One region of the Streptomyces sp. NPDC021096 genome, then DNA from elsewhere that is predicted to be linked to it. Evidence: riboswitches for the same ligand, from Rfam matches in the RefSeq annotation. Region 1 holds a riboswitch; each other region holds the start of a gene.
What was found. Region 1 has a riboswitch for thiamine pyrophosphate ahead of thiO (glycine oxidase ThiO). Riboswitches for the same ligand answer to the same signal wherever they lie in the genome.

Region 1 (5,780 bases):
GTAGGACGCGTACTGCTGCCCCTGGCCGTAGTCGAACTGGCCGGCGTAGCCGCCCTGGGCGGGCGCCGCGGCGGTCTCCGCGTTCTGCGTGCCGTTGCCGTAGGCGTCGTACGCGGCCGTCGGATAGCCGGCCGCGTCGTAGCCCGCGGCCGGGGCGGCCGGGGGGTGCTCGGCGGTCGGCTGCTGGGGCACGTTGGGCATCAGTTCCGTCACCGCGCTGTCCACGCCGGGGACGGCCGACAGCGCGTCCGGGCCGGACGCCGGGAGCGTCATGTCGGAGACGGGGGACGGCGGCGGGGTGGCGGGCCGCTCGGCCTTGCGGCGGCGCCCGGCCCTCGACGTGCTCTCGCTCCGGCCCGCGCTCCGGCCCGCGCTCCGGCTGGCGCCGGCGCCGCGGCCCTTGGCGGGGGCGCCCTCCTCGTCGTCGGTGCGGCGCAGGGCCCAGCCCCGGGAGAAGCCCCGCCGGAAGGAGAGCGTGACGAAGGTCTGGCCCACGGCGAAGGCGACGGCGCCCACGACGATGACGGCCACGGACGGGATGACCACGCCCACGACGACGCCGAGGAAGCCGACGAAGGCGAGGAGCCGCCAGCGCAGCCGCGCCTTGTACTGCAGCAGCACCTCGCCGAGCAGCCAGAGCGCGACGACCCCGAACGCGATGTAGAGGACCGTCCAGCCCATTAGCGCCCCTCTCGTCCGGCCGCCGTCGCCGGCCGGCCGTCAGGACCGCTGGTGCAGTCCCAGATTCTCGTAGATCTCCAACGTGGCCGTGGAGTGGTTCAGGGTAATGAAGTGCAACCCGGGAATCTCCTCGGCCATCAACCGGGCACACAGGTCCGTCGCGTACTCGATCCCGATTGAGCGTACAGCGGCCGCGTCGTCCTTCACCGCGAGGATCCTCTCCGCCAGGTCCGGGGGGAACGCCGCGTTGCTGAGCTGTGCGAATCGTTCAATTTGTCGCACGTTGGTGACCGGCATGATTTCCGGAATGATCGGAGTGTCACAACCTGCCGCCGCGACCCGGTCACGCAGCCGCAGGTAATCCTCGGCGTAGAAGAACATCTGGGTGATCGCGAAGTCCGCGCCCGCCCGGCATTTGTCGACGAAGTGCCCGATGTCGGACTCCCAGTCCGTGGACCGGGGGTGCATCTCGGGGAAGGCGGCCACGCCCACGCAGAAGTCACCCGACTCCTTGATGAGCCGGACCAGGTCGGCGGCGTAGCGCACCCCTCCCGGGTGACGCACCCACTCGCCCATGGGGTCGCCGGGCGGGTCGCCGCGCAGCGCGAGCATGTTGCGGATGCCGACGTCGGCGTACTGGCCGATGATGTTGCGCAGTTCGGCCACCGAGTGGTTGACCGCGGTCAGGTGGGCGACGGGGGTCAGGGTGGTGTCGGTCGCGATCCGCTCCGTGGCCCGCACGGTGCCCTCACGGGAGGAACCGCCGGCGCCGTAGGTCACCGAGACGAAGGTGGGGCCGACGGCCTCAATGCGGCGGATGGCGTTCCACAGCGTCCGCTCGCCCTTCTCCGTCCTTGGGGCGGCGAACTCGAAGGAATACGAACGCTCGCCGGAGGCAAGCAGGTCACGCACCGTGCGCGCGTGGTCCGTCCTGGTGGAGGCAGTGCCAAGGGCCATACCGGCAAGTTAACCAGCGGCCCGTGGGGCCCCCAAGCCAGATCGGCGATTTGCCCTTTTCGCCCGACCGGTATCCAGCGGGTGTCTCACGCCTCGGACAACTGCCGTCCCGCGTGGGCCCGGATCCGCCCGGCGAGCCGTGCGGCGGCCTCGCCCGGGTCGTCCGCCTCGGTGATGGCCCGCACCACCACGACGCGCCGGGCGCCGGCGTCCAGCACCTCGTCCAGATTGCCCTCGTCGATGCCGCCGATCGCGAACCACGGCCGTACGGGCTCGAGCGCGGCGGCGTAGCGCACCAGGGACAGCCCCGGGGCGTGGCGGCCGGGCTTGGTGGGGGTCGGCCAGCAGGGGCCGGTGCAGAAGTAGTCCACGCCGGGCTCGGCGACGGCGGCGGCCACCTCGGCCTCCGCGTGTGTGGAGCGGCCGATCAGCACGTCCTCGCCGAGGACGGCGCGGGCGGCGGGCACGGGCAGGTCGCCCTGGCCCAGGTGCAGCACGTCGGAGCCGGCGGCGTGCGCGACGTCCGCGCGGTCGTTGACCGCCAGCAGCCTGCCGTGGCGGCGGGCCGCGTCGGCGAAGACGGCGAGGTGCTCCAGCTCCTCCCCCGCCTCCATGCCCTTGTCGCGCAGCTGGATGATGTCGACGCCGGAGGCGAGGACCGCGTCCAGGAACTCCGGCAGGTCGCCCTGGCGCTTGCGCGCGTCGGTGCACAGGTACAGCCGGGCGTCGGCGAGCCGCTCGCGCGCGGTGACGGACATCGGGTCTCTCCCCGGGTCGGCGGCGTACGGGCCGGGGGCCGCCCGCTGGGCGTCCCCGGCCCGTACGCCGGACGGTTCACTCGGTCTCGGTCAGACGGCGAGCGCCTGGGCGCGGCGCTTCACCTCCGTGCCGCGATTCTCGCGCAGCGCCTGCGCCGGCGTGCCGGGCAGGGTGGGGTCGGCAGTGAAGAGCCACTCCAGCATCTCCTCGTCGCTGAAGCCGTCGTCCCGCAGCAGCGTCAAGGTCCCGGCCAGGCCCTTGACCACCTTGTCCTCGCCGATGAAGTCGGCGGGCACCATGAGCACTCGGTTCTCGCCACGGCGCACCGCGATCAGCTGGCCTTCCTTGACCAGCTGCCGGACGCGCGTCACCTCGACATCGAGCTTGTCTGCGATGTCGGGGAGGTTGAGCCAGGCGGGGACGAGAGCATCGATCTTTGCGTCAATCTCGGTCACGGGACAAGCCTGCCATCCGGGACTGACAGCCGGTAGCCGGGTTGACCCGAGCCGGGCCGGGAACCCCCGCCGACATCACCCCACCGGGCGCTCAGAGCGCGGCGGACTTCAGCGGAACCGAGGCGTCCGCCGCCTTCGCGCGGTCCAGCGCGGCGCCCTTCTCGATGAGCTTGCGCCCCTGGGCGAGGTCGCGCGGCCGCCCCACGGCCAGCAGCGCCACCAGGACGCCCGAGCGCAGCCAGCACACCGTCCAGGCCGCCCCCGAGGGGTTGCCGCGCCACAGGAGCTCGTCGGCGCCCGCGTGGTGGCCCGCGTACTGCACGAAGCGCCCGAACTGCTCCGACCAGAAGTAGGGCACCGGGTCGTACACCGGGCTCTCGGCGGGCCCGTGGACGATGTTCTCGGCGACGGTCCGCGGCCCCTGCAGAGCGTTGTCCCAGTGGTGCACCAGCAGCCGCTCGCCGTAGCGGGCCGAGGGGAAGGAGCAGCAGTCGCCGACCGCGTAGACGTCCGGCAGGGAGGTGCGCAGCCGGTCGTCGGTGACGACGGAGGCGTCGGGTGCGAGCTCGACGCCCGAGCCGGCCAGCCAGCCCGTCGCGGGCCGCGCGCCGATGCCCACGACCACCGCGTCCGCGGGCAGGCGGGTGCCGTCGGCGAGGAGGACCGCCCCCGGCTCCACGGCGGCCACGCGCGCGCCCGTGAGGAGCCGGGCCCCGCTGTCGGCGTACCACTCGGCCATGTGGGCGGCGACCTCGGCCGGCATGGCGCCCGCCAGCGGCCGGTCCGCGGCCTCGACGACGGTCACCCGGCAGCCGGCCTCGCGCGCGGCGGTCGCGAGCTCCGCGCCGATCCAGCCGGCCCCGACGGCGACGACGTCGCGCTGCCCGGCCAGGACCGGGCGCAGCCGCTCGGCGTCGTCGACAGTGCGCAGCACGTGGACGCCCGGCTGGTCCTCGCCGCCGGGCAGGGTGATCGGCTCGGCGCCGGTGGCGATGACCAGCACGTCGTACGGCACGGGGCCGCGCCGCGTCTGCAGGACGTGCTCGTCGGCGCTCAGGCCGGTGGCCTCCAGGCCGAGCTCCAGGTCGATGCCGAGCGAGTCGAAGTCCACCTCGAAGGCGGATCCCTCCGCCCTGCCGAGCAGCACGGCCTTGGACAGGGGCGGCCGGTCGTAGGGCTGGTGGGGCTCGGCGCCCAGCAGGGAGATCGCGCCGTTCCAGCCCTGCTCGCGCAGGGCGACCGCGGTCTGCACCCCGGCCATGCCCGCGCCGACGATGACGACGCGCCGGTCACCGGAAGGTTTCGTCTGCTCGCTCACCCGATCACTGTAGGACGGCGGCCCGCGTCTGCCGCAGCACCGCGTGAGGAGACCTCTGACACAACGTCACGGGGGTTGCCCCCGCTCCCCCGGATCCCCCACGGGGGCGCGGCGCGGCGCGTGTGCGGCCCTCCGCGCGGTGCGGCCGCCCTTCCGGGCGGTCCTCGGCGCGTACTAGGGTGGCCGCTGCACGCACTCGCGGGAGCCCGGACGCACCGGGCTGAGAGGGAGGCTGGACGGCCTCCGACCGTACGAACCTGATCCGGGTCATGCCGGCGAAGGGAGGGGCTGGACGCCCATGCACGCGCATCGAAATCCTGCGCACCATTCCTGTGACGTCCTCGTCATCGGCGGGGGCGTCATCGGCCTCGTCACGGCGTGGCGCGCCGCCCAGCGCGGCCTGCGCACCGCCGTCGCCGACCCGGCGCCCGGCGGCGGCGCGGCGCGGGTGGCGGCCGGGATGCTGGCCGCCGTGACCGAACTGCACTACGGCGAGCAGACGCTGCTCGCCCTCAACCTGGCCTCCGCGCGGCGCTATCCGCAGTTCACGGCCGAGCTGGAGGAGGCCAGCGGCCAGGACACCGGCTACCGCGCCTGCGGCACGCTGGCCGTCGCGCTGGACGCCGACGACCGGGCGCACCTGAGGGAGCTGCACGCCCTGCAGCAGCGATCGGGCCTGGAGTCGCAGTGGCTGTCGGGGCGCGAGTGCCGTCGGCTGGAGCCGATGCTCGCGCCCGGCGTACGCGGGGGGCTGCGGGTGGACGGCGACCACCAGACCGACCCCCGGCGGCTCGCGCGGGCCCTGCTGACGGCCTGTGAGCGGGCCGGGGTCGTCTTCCACCGCTCGGAGGCGGTACGGGCCCTGATCGCCGCGGGCCGGGCCGCCGGGGCGGAGCTCGCGGACGGCACCCGGGTCGCCGCCGGGCAGACGGTGCTGGCGGCGGGCAGCCTCAGCGGCCGCCTCGCGGGCCTGCCCGAGCACGTGCTGCCGCCCGTCCGCCCGGTCAAGGGCCAGATCCTGCGGCTGCGCGTCCCGGCCTCCCACCGGCCGTTCCTCTCCCGGACGCTGCGGGCGGTCGTCCGCGGCGGCCCGGTGTACCTGGTGCCGCGCGAGAACGGCGAGCTGGTCGTCGGCGCGACGACCGAGGAGCTGGGCTGGGACACCACCGTGACGGCGGGCGGCGTCTACGAGCTGCTGCGCGACGCCCACGAGCTGGTGCCCGGCATCACCGAGCTGCCCCTGGTGGAGACCCTCGCGGGGCTGCGCCCGGGCTCCCCGGACAACGCCCCGCTGCTCGGTCCGACCGAGCTGCCGGGGCTGCTCGCGGCCACCGGCCACCACCGAAACGGCGTGCTGCTGACCCCCGTCACCGGTGACGTGATGGCCGAGGTCCTGACCACCGGGCGGCTGCCCGAGGCGGCCCGCCCCTTCTCCCCCCGACGCTTCACCCCCGCATTCCAGGAGCAGTCCGCATGACCGGCAGCGAAGTCGCCACCCACACCATCAGCGTCAGCGTCAACGGAGAGCGCCGCGCCGTCCCGGCGGGGACGACCCTCGGCGGGCTCGTCTCGACGCTCACCGACGCGCACAGCGGCGTCGCCGCCGCCGT
Region 2 (5,780 bases), on a different contig from region 1:
CAGTTCAGGCAGAAGTGGTCATGACCTTCCTCGTCTCCGAGGAGCTGTCCTTCCGGATCCCGGTGGAGCTGGGCTACGACAGCAGCGATCCCTACGCCGTGAAGTTCACCTTTCACCTCCCCGGCGATGCCCCGGTCACCTGGGCCTTCGCGCGGGAGTTGCTGCTGGACGGGCTGAGCCAGCCCTCCGGCGAGGGCGATGTCCACATCGCCCCCGCCTCCGCGCAGCACCTGTCGGACGTGTTCATCCGGCTGCAAGTGGGTGGGGAAGGGGCCCTGTTCCGGGCGGGTGCGGCGCCGCTGGTGGCCTTCCTCGACCGGACCGACCGGGTCGCCCCGCTGGGCGAGGAGCACTCGGTCGCCGACTTCGACTACGACCTGGCCGCGGCGCTGGACAGCATCCTCGCCGGCAACCCCGAGGGTCAGAACGCCGGTTAGCCGGCCGCGGCCGACGGGCGCTTGGGCCCGCTGCCGCCGCCGTCCCCCTCGCCCCCCTCGATCGGCACCCGCTCGGAGCGCGGTGCCGCACCCTGGGCCGCGGGCGCCGGAATCCTCACCCCCGGACCGCTGCCGCCCTGCTCGCCGGTGGCTTTGTCGACACTGTCACCGTTCACGCCCGTGCTCGCCCGGGTGCCCGGCCCGTCGGCCGTGCCCATGGTCGCGAGCAGCTGCCGAGCGAGCCCCAGCCCCGTACCTCCCATCGTCAGCGCCTTCGCGAACAGGTCGGACATACCGTCCGCCCCGTTCAGCAGCACCATGTGGTCCACGTTCCCGAACGCCTGAGCCCCGGCCCGCACGATCTCGGGCCAGTTCTCCGCGAGTTGCTGCGCCACCACCGCGTCCTGGTTCTCGGCCAGTGCCGCGGCCCGGGCCTTGATGGCCTCGGCCTCGGCGAGGCCGTTCGCCCGGGCCGCCTCGGCCGCGGCCAGACCCTTGGCCTGCGCCGCCGCGGCCTCGGCCTCGCCCGTCGCGCGGGTCGCCGCCGCCGCGGCGGTGCCACGTGCCGTGGTGGCCTCCGCCTCGGCGGCGGCCGCCGCCTTGACCCTCGTCGCCTCGGCGGCCGCCGCCAGCTCGGTCTCCTTGGCCTTGGCCTGGGCCGCGGAGATGCGGGCGTCGCGCTCGGCCTCGGCCAGCGTCCGCTTCTCGTACGCCGCGGCGTCCGCGGGCTTGCGCACGTCGGCCTGCAGCTGCTGCTCCCGGCGCTGGGCGGCCAGCTCCGCGACCCGGGTCTCCTGGACCACGACCTCCTGCTGGGCCGCCGCCTCGGCGAGCGGACCGGCCTGGCGGGCCTTGGCGGCGGCGCTGTCCCGCTCGGCCTGATAGCCGGCCTGCAGGATCTCGCTGTCGCGGGTCGCCTGGGACATCCGGGCGGCGGCCTGCTGCTCGGCCTCGGTGGCCAGCCGGTCCGCCTCCGCCTGCGCGATCCGGGCGTCCCGCTGGACCGCGGCGGCGTGCGGGGCGGAGAGGTTCTTGATGTAGCCCGTGGGGTCCTGGATCTCATGGATCTGCAGCGAGTCGATGATCAGGCCCAGCTTCTCCATCTCCGTGCCCGACGCGGCCCGGGTCTCGCCCGTCAGCCGCTCCCGGTCGCGGATCATGTCCTCCACGGTCAATCCGCCCACGATCGAGCGCAGATGACCGGCGAAGACGTTGTGCACCCGCTCCGCCATGAACTTCTGCTGGTCCAGGAAGCGGCGGGCGGCGTTGGCGATGGAGACGAAGTCGTCCCCCACCTTGAAGATGACCACGCCATGCACCTTGAGTGGAATGCCCTGTTTCGTCACGCAATCCACGTTCAAATCGGCCTCGTTGAGGTCGAGTGACAACTTCCGCACCACCTGCACCCCCGGCAGCACGAGCGTTCCCCGCCCCGTGACGATCCGGAAGCCCATGCCCTCCTCCAGGCCCTCCGTGCGGTGCTTGGAACCGGAGATGACCAGGGCCTCGTTCGGCTCCGCGACCCGCCACATGAGTTTGAACAGCCCGAGCAGGATGCCGACCGCGACGAGCGCGACCCCCGCCACGATGCCAATGAACATGCGTAGCCCCCCTTTTTGCGGCCCGTCCCGGGCCGTGTGATCAAGAAGAGTCCGCCCGGGCACACCCGGGCGAAGACGCCCCTACCCCCTCGACTGGATCTTGAACGCCCGGAACCGGCAACACCACGTAAGGAAAACCCGGCATCACCGGGCCATCACCCGGCCGTCGCGCCTCAGCCGTAGGCAGGTGTCACATAGACCGTGCGGGGCGGCAGATACTCCACGACCACGACGACCGTGCCCCGCTCGATGCGCCCGTCTCCCTCGGCCGGATAGGCCAGGAACGCCTCGGCGCCGCCCCGCACCCGCACCATCACCTCGCCGACCAGCCCCGGACCGACCGTCCCCGTCACTCTGCCCAGCGCACCGACCACAGGAAGCCCCCCCGTTTCCTCACTTCGCGCGGCGGCGCCTGCCACCCCGCGACCGCGTTCTCCCCGTGCTCGCATTGTGCCGGTCGGCACTGACAACGAGCGCCGCCAGCAGGGTCGTCACCGGGACCGAGGCCACCAGTCCGATGCTGCCCACCAGCGTGCGGACGATCTCCTCCGCGACGATCTCGCTCGTCGCCACCGTCCCCACCCCACTGTCGGCGATGGTGAACAGCAACAGCAACGGCAGGGACGCGCCGGCGTAGGCGAGCACGAGCGTGTTCACCACCGACGCGATGTGGTCCCGCCCGATGCGCATCGCCGAGCCGTACAGTTTGCGCCAATTCGCGGTCGGATCGGCGTCCTTCAGCTCCCACACCGCCGAGGTCTGGGTGACGGTCACGTCGTCGAGCACGCCCAGCGAGCCGATGATGATGCCGGCCAGCAGCAGGCCGCGGATCTCGATCTGCGGATAGAGCCCGTGCACCAGGCCGGTCTGGTCGTCGGTGTTGCCCGTCAGATGGGCCCACTCGATGAACAGCGACCCCAGCAGGCCGATGACCAGCAGGGACATCAGCGTGCCCAGTACCGCCACCGAGGTCCGGGCCGTGAGCCCATGGCACATGTACAGCGCGATCAGCATGATCGCGCTGCCGCCGATCACGGCGACCAGCAGCGGATTCGAGCCCTGGAGGATCGCCGGCAGGATGAACAGCGTCAGTACCCCGAAGCTGATCACCAGCGCGATCAGTGCGAAGAGCCCGCGCAGCCGCCCCACCACCACGACCGCGAGCGCGAAGACCACGGCGAGCACCACCATCGGGAAGGTCCGGTCCACGTCCGTGACCGAATAGCGCAGATTCTCCGGGGCCTTCGGCGCGTACGCCAGGACCACCTTCTGCCCGACGTCGTAGCGGCGGGAAGCGCTCGGCTGTACGACCTCCGTGAAGGTCTTCCCCTTGTCGGGGCCCGAGGTCACCTCGATCGTGGCTTTCTCGCACGGCCCCTGGTCGGCCGGCGGCGCACCCGGCGGCGCCTGCTGTTGCTGCGGCGGCTGCCCGCCCGACCTGGGGCAGGTGAACTCCTCGATCTTCACCACCCGCCCCGACTCCGTCTTCTGGTCGAGGCCCACACCGGTGTGCTGGTGCGGAGGGGCGCCGCCCGGCCAGAGGACTATGAGGCCGGTCACCACGGCGACCGCGAAGGGGATGAGCACCGCCGCGATCACCTTGCGCAGATGCGCCGAAACGGGTGACGCGGGGCCGTGGCCATGGGAGTGGCCATGCCCGTGGGAATGGCCGTGTGCGTGGGGGGTGTGGGGGCTGGGGTCAGTGGGGGTCACCCCCCGATCATCGCAAGCCCCCCTGGCAGCTCCGCGCCGGAAGGCGCTAGCGTGGTGCCACCTTTGCAATCGCGGGAGCTCGGAGCACCGGGCTGAGAGGGCGCTGACCTCCGTACGGAACACGTACGGACGCCGCTGCGTCGACCGCCGAACCTGTTACCGGGTAATGCCGGCGTAGGGAGACTGGTCTGATGACCTCGCAGGATGCACGCACGTCCGAAACCGGCCGGGAGATCGGCTGGAACAAGGACTACGTGACCGGCTCGCGGCCGGACCTCAGGGTTCCGGTGCGGCGAGTGCACCTCACCAACGGGCAGGACGTACGGCTGTACGACACCTCCGGCCCGTACACCGATCCGGCCGTCGCGACGGACGTCCGGCGCGGCCTCCTCCCGCTCCGGGAGAACTGGATCATCGGCCGCGGCGACACCGAGGAGTACGCGGGGCGCCCCATGCGCCCCGAGGACGACGGCATCAAGCACACCTCGCCCCGCGGCGGCCTGAAGAACCTGGACGCCGTCTTCCCCGGCCGCCCCCGCCAGCCCCGCCGGGGCCGCAGCGGCGCCGCGGTGACCCAGCTCGCGTACGCGCGCCGCGGTGAGATCACCGAGGAGATGGAGTACGTCGCCCTCCGCGAGAACGTCTCCCCCGAGACGGTCCGCGAGGAGATCGCGGCCGGCCGCGCCGTGCTCCCGGCGAACGTGAACCACCCGGAGATCGAGCCGATGATCATCGGCAAGAAGTTCCTGGTCAAGGTGAACGCCAACATCGGCAACTCCGCTGTGACCTCCTCCATCGAGGAGGAGGTGGAGAAGATGACCTGGGCCACCCGCTGGGGTGCCGACACGGTCATGGACCTCTCCACCGGCCGCAACATCCACACCACCCGCGAGTGGGTGCTGCGCAACTCCCCCGTCCCCATCGGCACCGTCCCGCTCTACCAGGCCCTGGAGAAGGTCGACGGCAAGGCCGAGGAGCTGACCTGGGAGATCTACAAGGACACGGTCATCGAGCAGGCCGAACAGGGCGTCGACTACATGACCGTCCACGCCGGCGTGCTGCTGCGCTACGTCCCGCTGACCGCCCGCCGCAAGACCGGCATCGTCTCGCGCGGCGGCTCGATCATGGCCGCGTGGTGCCTGGCGCACCACAAGGAGTCGTTCCTCTACGAGAACTTCGAGGAGCTCTGCGAGATCCTCGCCGCGTACGACGTCACGTACTCCCTGGGCGACGGCCTGCGCCCCGGCTCGATCGCGGACGCGAACGACGAGGCGCAGTTCGCGGAGCTCAGGACGCTCGGCGAGCTCAACACCATCGCCAAGCGCCATAACGTCCAGACGATGATCGAGGGCCCGGGCCATGTCCCGATGCACAAGATCAAGGAGAACATCGACCTCCAGCAGGAGATCTGCGAGGAGGCGCCGTTCTACACGCTCGGCCCCCTGACGACGGACGTCGCACCGGCGTACGACCACATCACCTCGGGGATCGGCGCGGCGATGATCGCCTGGTGGGGCACCGCGATGCTCTGCTACGTCACGCCCAAGGAGCACCTGGGCCTGCCGGACCGCGACGACGTGAAGACCGGCGTCATCACCTACAAGATCGCCGCGCATGCGGCGGATCTCGCCAAGGGCCACCCCGGGGCGCAGGAGTGGGACGACGCCCTCTCCGACGCGCGTTTCGAATTCCGCTGGGAGGACCAGTTCAATCTGGCCCTGGACCCGGAGACGGCCCGCGCCTTCCACGACGAGACGCTTCCGGCCGAGCCGGCGAAGACGGCGCACTTCTGCTCGATGTGCGGACCCAAGTTCTGTTCGATGAAGATCTCCCAGGACATTCGCCGTGAGCACGGGGGAGATCTTGCCGTCGCCGCCGGGGAAGCCGTCGATCCGCAGGCCGGAATGGCGCAGAAGTCCAAGGAGTTCGCGGCCTCGGGCAATCGCGTATATCTGCCGATCGCGGACTGAACCGCCCGGACCGGCCGACCGGTGGACCACCGGCCTATTCGGGCCGGTGGTCCGTGCCG
Region 3 (5,780 bases), on a different contig from region 1:
GGAGTTCGTCAAGGTCGCCAAGACCAAGGCCGAGGACGCCAAGGTCTCGATCCGCTCCATCCGCCGCAAGGCGAAGGACGCCCTCGACAAGCTCGTCAAGGACAAGGAGTCCGGCGAGGACGAGGTGCGCCGCGCGGAGAAGGAGCTCGACGACACCACCGCGAAGTACGTCGCGCAGGTGGACGAGCTGCTCAAGCACAAGGAATCCGAGCTGCTCGAGGTCTGATGAACGACGCATCCTGGGGAGCCCCGCCGCGCGCCGGACACTGGGGGTCCACCGATCAGGGACTCGCCCCCGGCTACCCCCGGGAGGTGCCCCTTCCGGCGGGTCCCCTGCACGACGTGGGCGTCGCGGCGCAGACTCGGCCCATGCCTATCGTGCCCGGAGCAGGGGGAGACCAGGACGACCGTGAGCAGGGGGCCGCCCACATCGGTGGTCCCCTGTTCCGCGATGAACAGGAGCCCGACATCCGGCCGCAGGAGCCTGCCACCCCCCAGGGGGCCAAGGCGAAGAAGAGCGCGGGCCGGGATCTGCGTGCCGCGATAGGGGTCGGTATCGGCCTCGGCGCGGTGATCCTCGCCTCCTTGTTCATCTACAAGCCCGTCTTCCTCGGCGTGATCGTTCTCGCCGTGGTGGTCGGGCTGTGGGAGCTGACCTCCCGGCTCGCCGAGCGCAAGGCCATCAAGGCACCCCTGGTGCCGCTGGCCATCGGCGGCGCCGCGATGATCGTCGCGGGCTATGTCAACGGGCCCGAGGGCGCGTGGGTGGCCATGGCCTTCACCGCGCTCGCCGTGCTGGTGTGGCGCATGACCGAGCCGCCGGACGACTACCTCAAGGACGTCACCGCCGGCGTCTTCGCGGCGTTCTACGTGCCGTTCCTGGCCACCTTCGTGGCGCTGATGCTCTCGGCGGAGGACGGCGCCTGGCGGGTGCTGACGTTCCTCGTCCTGACGGTCGTCAGCGACACCGGGGCCTACGCGGTGGGCTGGCGGTTCGGCAAGCACAAGCTCGCCCCGCGCATCAGCCCCGGCAAGACCCGCGAGGGGCTCCTCGGCGCCGTGGCGTTCGCCATGGTGGCGGGCGCGCTGTGCATGCACTTCCTGATCGAGGACGGCGTGTGGTGGGAGGGGCTGCTGCTCGGCCTCGCGGTCGCCGTCAGCGCCACGCTGGGCGATCTCGGCGAGTCGATGATCAAGCGGGACCTGGGCATCAAGGACATGGGCGCCCTGCTGCCCGGCCACGGAGGGATCATGGACCGGCTGGACTCGCTCCTGCCGACCGCGCCCGTGGTGTGGCTGCTGATGGTGGCGTTCGTGGGCTCCGCCTAGATCGAATCGGGCCCGGATGCGGGCCAGGTACCCTGGAAGGGCTCGTCGCTGCGCGGCGGGCCCTTTTCCGGCCCCGCGCACGCGGGGGTGCCCCTTTCTGAGACCTCCGGGTTCCGGCATCGTCCTGCCGCTGGCTCCGCGACTGCGGAGATCATCCGCTCTCGTCGCAATGAGGAGTTTTCGCTCATGGCCCCCGCGCCTGGAGAACTGACGTTCGTCGCCCCCCGCGGGGCCAAGCTGCCCCCGCGGCACCTTGCCGACCTCACCCCCGCCGAGCGCCGCGAGGCCGTCGCCGCGATCGGCGAGAAGCCGTTCCGCGCCAAGCAGCTCTCCCAGCACTACTTCGCCCGGTACGCGCACGACCCGGCGGCCTGGACGGACATCCCGGCCGCGTCCCGCGAGAAGCTCGCCGGCGAGCTGCTGCCGGACCTGATGAGCGTGGTGCGGCACATCTCGTGCGACAACGACACCACCCGCAAGACCCTGTGGCGCCTGCACGACGGCAAGCTCGTCGAGTCCGTCCTGATGCGCTACCCCGACCGGGTCACCATGTGCATCAGCTCCCAGGCCGGCTGCGGCATGAACTGCCCGTTCTGCGCCACCGGCCAGGCGGGCCTGGACCGCAACCTCTCGACGGCCGAGATCGTGCACCAGATCGTCGACGGCATGCGCGCCCTGCGCGACGGCGACGTCCCCGGCGGCCCCGCCCGGCTGTCCAACATCGTCTTCATGGGCATGGGCGAGCCGCTGGCCAACTACAAGCGCGTCGTCGGCGCCATCCGCCGGCTGACCGACCCCGAGCCCGACGGCCTGGGCCTCTCCCAGCGCGGCATCACCGTCTCCACGGTGGGCCTGGTCCCGGCGATGCACCGCTTCGCCGACGAGGGCTTCAAGTGCCGGCTCGCGGTCTCGCTGCACGCGCCGGACGACGAGCTGCGCGACACCCTCGTGCCGGTCAACACCCGCTGGAAGGTCCGCGAGGTCCTCGACGCCGCCTGGGAGTACGCGGAGAAGTCCGGCCGCCGCATCTCCATCGAGTACGCCCTGATCCGCGACATCAACGACCAGGCGTGGCGCGGTGACCTGCTCGGCAGGCTCCTCAAGGGCAAGCGGGTGCACGTCAACCTCATCCCGCTCAACCCCACCCCCGGCTCGAAGTGGACGGCGTCCCGGCCGGAGGACGAGCGGGCCTTCGTCGAGGCGATCGCGGCCCACGGCGTGCCCGTGACCGTGCGTGACACCCGGGGCCAGGAGATCGACGGGGCGTGCGGACAGCTGGCCGCCACCGAGCGCTGATACTGTCCCTCTGCATCAACTCGTACAAATGAACAATCCGACAGGGGAGCGCAGCAAGCGCTGAGAGTGCGGCACGGCCCGCAGACCCTCGGACCTGATCCGGGTCATACCGGCGTAGGGAGTCAGCACCACCATGAACACCAACCTTCGGCGTGCCCTCGGCGCGGCGGCCGCCGTCGCGCTGGGCCTGCCCGCCCTCGCGGCCTGCGGCTCGGACGACAAGGGCTCGGGGGCGTCCGGGGACAAGACCGTCACCCTCGTCTCGCACGACTCCTTCACGGCCTCCAAGGACGTGCTCGAGAAGTTCACCGAGCAGACCGGCTACACCGTCAAGGTCCTCAAGAGCGGCGACGCCGGCCGGGCCGTCAACCAGGCGATCCTCTCCAAGAGCCACCCGCAGGGCGACGTCTTCTTCGGCGTCGACAACACCCTGCTCTCCCGCGCGCTCGACAACGGCCTGTTCGCGCCGTACGAGGCCAAGGGCCTGGACGGCGTCCCCAAGGACCTCCAGGCCGACGCCGCCGAGCACCGGGTCACCCCGGTCGACACCGGCGACATCTGCGTCAACTACGACCGCGCCTACTTCGCGGACCACAAGCTGGCCCCGCCGCAGTCCTTCGACGACCTGGTCAAGCCGGAGTACAAGAACCTCCTGGTCACCGAGAACGCCGCGACCTCCTCGCCCGGCCTGGCCTTCCAGCTCGCCACCGCCGCCAAGTACGGCGACGACGGCTGGAAGGACTACTGGAAGAAGCTGAAGGACAACGGCGTCGAGGTCGTCGACGGCTGGGAGCAGGCCTACAACGACCGCTTCTCCGGCTCCGCCGCCGGAAGGAAGGCCAAGGGCGACAAGCCCCTGGTCGTCTCCTACGCCTCCAGCCCGCCCGCCGAGGTCCTCGGCGTGAAGCCGGAGCCCAAGGAGGGCCCGACCGGCGTGGCGACGGGCACCTGCTTCCGCCAGATCGAGTTCGCGGGCCTGCTCAAGGGCGCCAAGAACGCCGAGGGCGGCAAGGCCCTGATCGACTTCCTGCTGAGCAGGACGTTCCAGGAGGACATGCCCCTCCAGATGTTCGTCAAGCCGGCCCACCAGGACGCCAAGCTGCCCGAGGTCTTCACCAAGTACGGCGCGCGGATCGACCGCCCGGAGACGCTCGCGCCCGAGAAGATCGCCAAGAACCGCGACCAGTGGGTCAAGGAATGGTCCTCGCTCGTCCTGAAGTAGGTCCCGAGACCGGCCCCGGAGCGGCCGCCCGTCAGGCACCCCTGCCGGGCGGCCCCCGGCGGACGGCGACGCGGCTCGCCCTGATGGCCGTGCCGCTCGCCTTCTTCGGGGTCTTCTTCGCCTACCCCGTCGCCGCGATCGTCTCCCGTGGCCTGAAGGCCGGCGGCCAGTGGCAGCTCGCCCGCATCGGCGAGGTCGTCACCGACCCCCGCATCGGCGACGTCCTGTGGTTCACCACCTGGCAGGCCGCCGCCTCCACCGCCCTCACGCTCCTGCTCGCGCTCCCCGGCGCGTACGTCTTCGCGCGCTTCGACTTCCCCGGCAAGCACCTGCTGAGGGCCGTGGTCACCGTCCCCTTCGTGCTGCCGACCGTCGTGGTCGGCTCGGCCTTCCTGGCGCTGCTGGGACGCGGGGGGCTGCTGGACGAGCTGTGGGGGGTGCGTCTGGACACCACGGTCTGGGCGATCCTCCTCGCCCACGTCTTCTTCAACTACGCCGTCGTCGTCCGTACGGTCGGCGGCCTGTGGGCCCAGCTCGACCCCCGCCAGGAGGAGGCGGCGCGCGTCCTGGGCGCCGGCCGCCTCGCCGCCTGGCGGCGGGTGACCCTGCCCGCGCTGGGCCCGGCCGTGGCCGCCGCCGCCCTGATGGTCTTCCTGTTCACCTTCACCTCCTTCGGCGTCGTCCAGATCCTCGGAGGGCCGCACTACGCCACGCTGGAAGTGGAGATCTACCAGCAGACCGCGCAGCTGCTGGACCTGCCCACGGCCGCCGTCCTCACCCTCGTGCAGTTCGCGGCCGTGGCCGCCCTGCTGGGTGTGCACGCCTGGACCGTGCGGCGGCGGGAGGCGACGCTGAAGCTGGTGGACGCCTCCCGCACCGCCCGCCGCCCGCAGGGCGCCGCCCAGTGGGCGCTGCTGGGCTCGGTCCTGGCCGTCGTCGCGCTGCTCGTGCTCGTACCGCTCGTGGTGCTCGTCCTGCGCTCCTTCGACGGGCCCGACGGCTACGGCCTGGCCTTCTACCGCGCCCTGGCCTCGGCGGGCGAGGGCGGCGGTACGTTCGTCGTCGCGCCCCTGGAGGCGATCGGCAACTCCCTGGCGTACGCGCTGGCCGCCACGGTCATCGCGGTGGTGGTGGGCGGTCTCGCCGCGGCGGCGCTCACCCGGCGCGAGGGCCGGCTCGTGCGGGGCTTCGACGCGCTGCTGATGCTGCCCCTGGGCACCTCCGCCGTGACCGTCGGCTTCGGCTTCCTGATCGCGCTGGACGAGCCTCCGCTGGACCTGCGCACCTCCTGGATCCTGGTGCCGCTGGCCCAGGCCCTGGTGGGCGTGCCCTTCGTCGTACGGACCGTCCTGCCGGTACTGCGCGCGGTGGACGCCCGGCTGCGGGAGGCCGCGGCCGTGCTCGGCGCCTCGCCACTGCGGGCGTGGCGCGAGGTGGACCTGCCCCTGGTCGGGCGGGCGCTCGCGGTGGCGGCGGGCTTCGCGTTCGCCGTGTCGCTGGGCGAGTTCGGGGCCACCGTCTTCATCGCCCGGCCCGACAGCCCCACCCTTCCGGTGGCCGTGGCCCGGCTGCTCGGCCGCCCGGGCGAGCTCAATTACGGCCAGGCGATGGCCCTCAGCACGATCCTGATGCTGGTGTGCGCGGTGGCGCTGCTGGTACTGGAGCGCATTCGCACCGACCGTACGGGAGAGTTCTAGGTGTCCTTGCTGCGACTCGAAGGGGTGACCGTCGGCTTCGGCGGGCGGCCCGCCCTGGACGCCGTCGACCTCGCCGTCGCCGAGCACGAGATCGTCTGTGTGCTCGGGCCGTCCGGCAGCGGCAAGTCCACGCTGCTGCGGGTGGTGGCCGGGCTGCAGCGGGCGGACGCCGGGCGGGTGTCCCTGGCGGGCGAGGACCAGGCCGGGGTGCCCACGCACCGGCGCGGCGTGGGCCT

Region 2: linked by a shared signal. The riboswitch ahead of thiC (phosphomethylpyrimidine synthase ThiC) and the one ahead of thiO (glycine oxidase ThiO) in region 1 are both predicted to bind thiamine pyrophosphate.
Region 3: linked by a shared signal. The riboswitch ahead of AB0G59_RS24760 (thiamine ABC transporter substrate-binding protein) and the one ahead of thiO (glycine oxidase ThiO) in region 1 are both predicted to bind thiamine pyrophosphate.

Annotation. Positions count from the first base shown of each region.
Region 1 is NZ_JBFADG010000008.1:153,102-158,881, reverse strand. It holds gene AB0G59_RS14715 (hypothetical protein) at 1-681, opposite strand, end outside; gene metF (methylenetetrahydrofolate reductase [NAD(P)H]) at 721-1,638, opposite strand; gene thiE (thiamine phosphate synthase) at 1,725-2,396, opposite strand; gene AB0G59_RS14700 (Rv2175c family DNA-binding protein) at 2,487-2,852, opposite strand; gene AB0G59_RS14695 (FAD-dependent oxidoreductase) at 2,944-4,170, opposite strand; TPP riboswitch at 4,359-4,471, shown strand; gene thiO (glycine oxidase ThiO) at 4,469-5,647, shown strand; gene thiS (sulfur carrier protein ThiS) at 5,644-5,780, shown strand, end outside.
Region 2 is NZ_JBFADG010000007.1:180,341-186,120, forward strand. It holds gene AB0G59_RS13655 (SsgA family sporulation/cell division regulator) at 1-437, shown strand, start outside; gene AB0G59_RS13660 (SPFH domain-containing protein) at 434-2,038, opposite strand; gene AB0G59_RS13665 (hypothetical protein) at 2,212-2,412, opposite strand; gene AB0G59_RS13670 (YibE/F family protein) at 2,432-3,751, opposite strand; TPP riboswitch at 3,813-3,949, shown strand; gene thiC (phosphomethylpyrimidine synthase ThiC) at 3,943-5,721, shown strand; gene AB0G59_RS13680 (hypothetical protein) at 5,756-5,780, opposite strand, start outside.
Region 3 is NZ_JBFADG010000025.1:50,852-56,631, forward strand. It holds gene frr (ribosome recycling factor) at 1-226, shown strand, start outside; gene AB0G59_RS24750 (phosphatidate cytidylyltransferase) at 226-1,329, shown strand; gene rlmN (23S rRNA (adenine(2503)-C(2))-methyltransferase RlmN) at 1,516-2,625, shown strand; TPP riboswitch at 2,658-2,763, shown strand; gene AB0G59_RS24760 (thiamine ABC transporter substrate-binding protein) at 2,759-3,847, shown strand; gene AB0G59_RS24765 (iron ABC transporter permease) at 3,931-5,544, shown strand; gene AB0G59_RS24770 (ABC transporter ATP-binding protein) at 5,545-5,780, shown strand, end outside.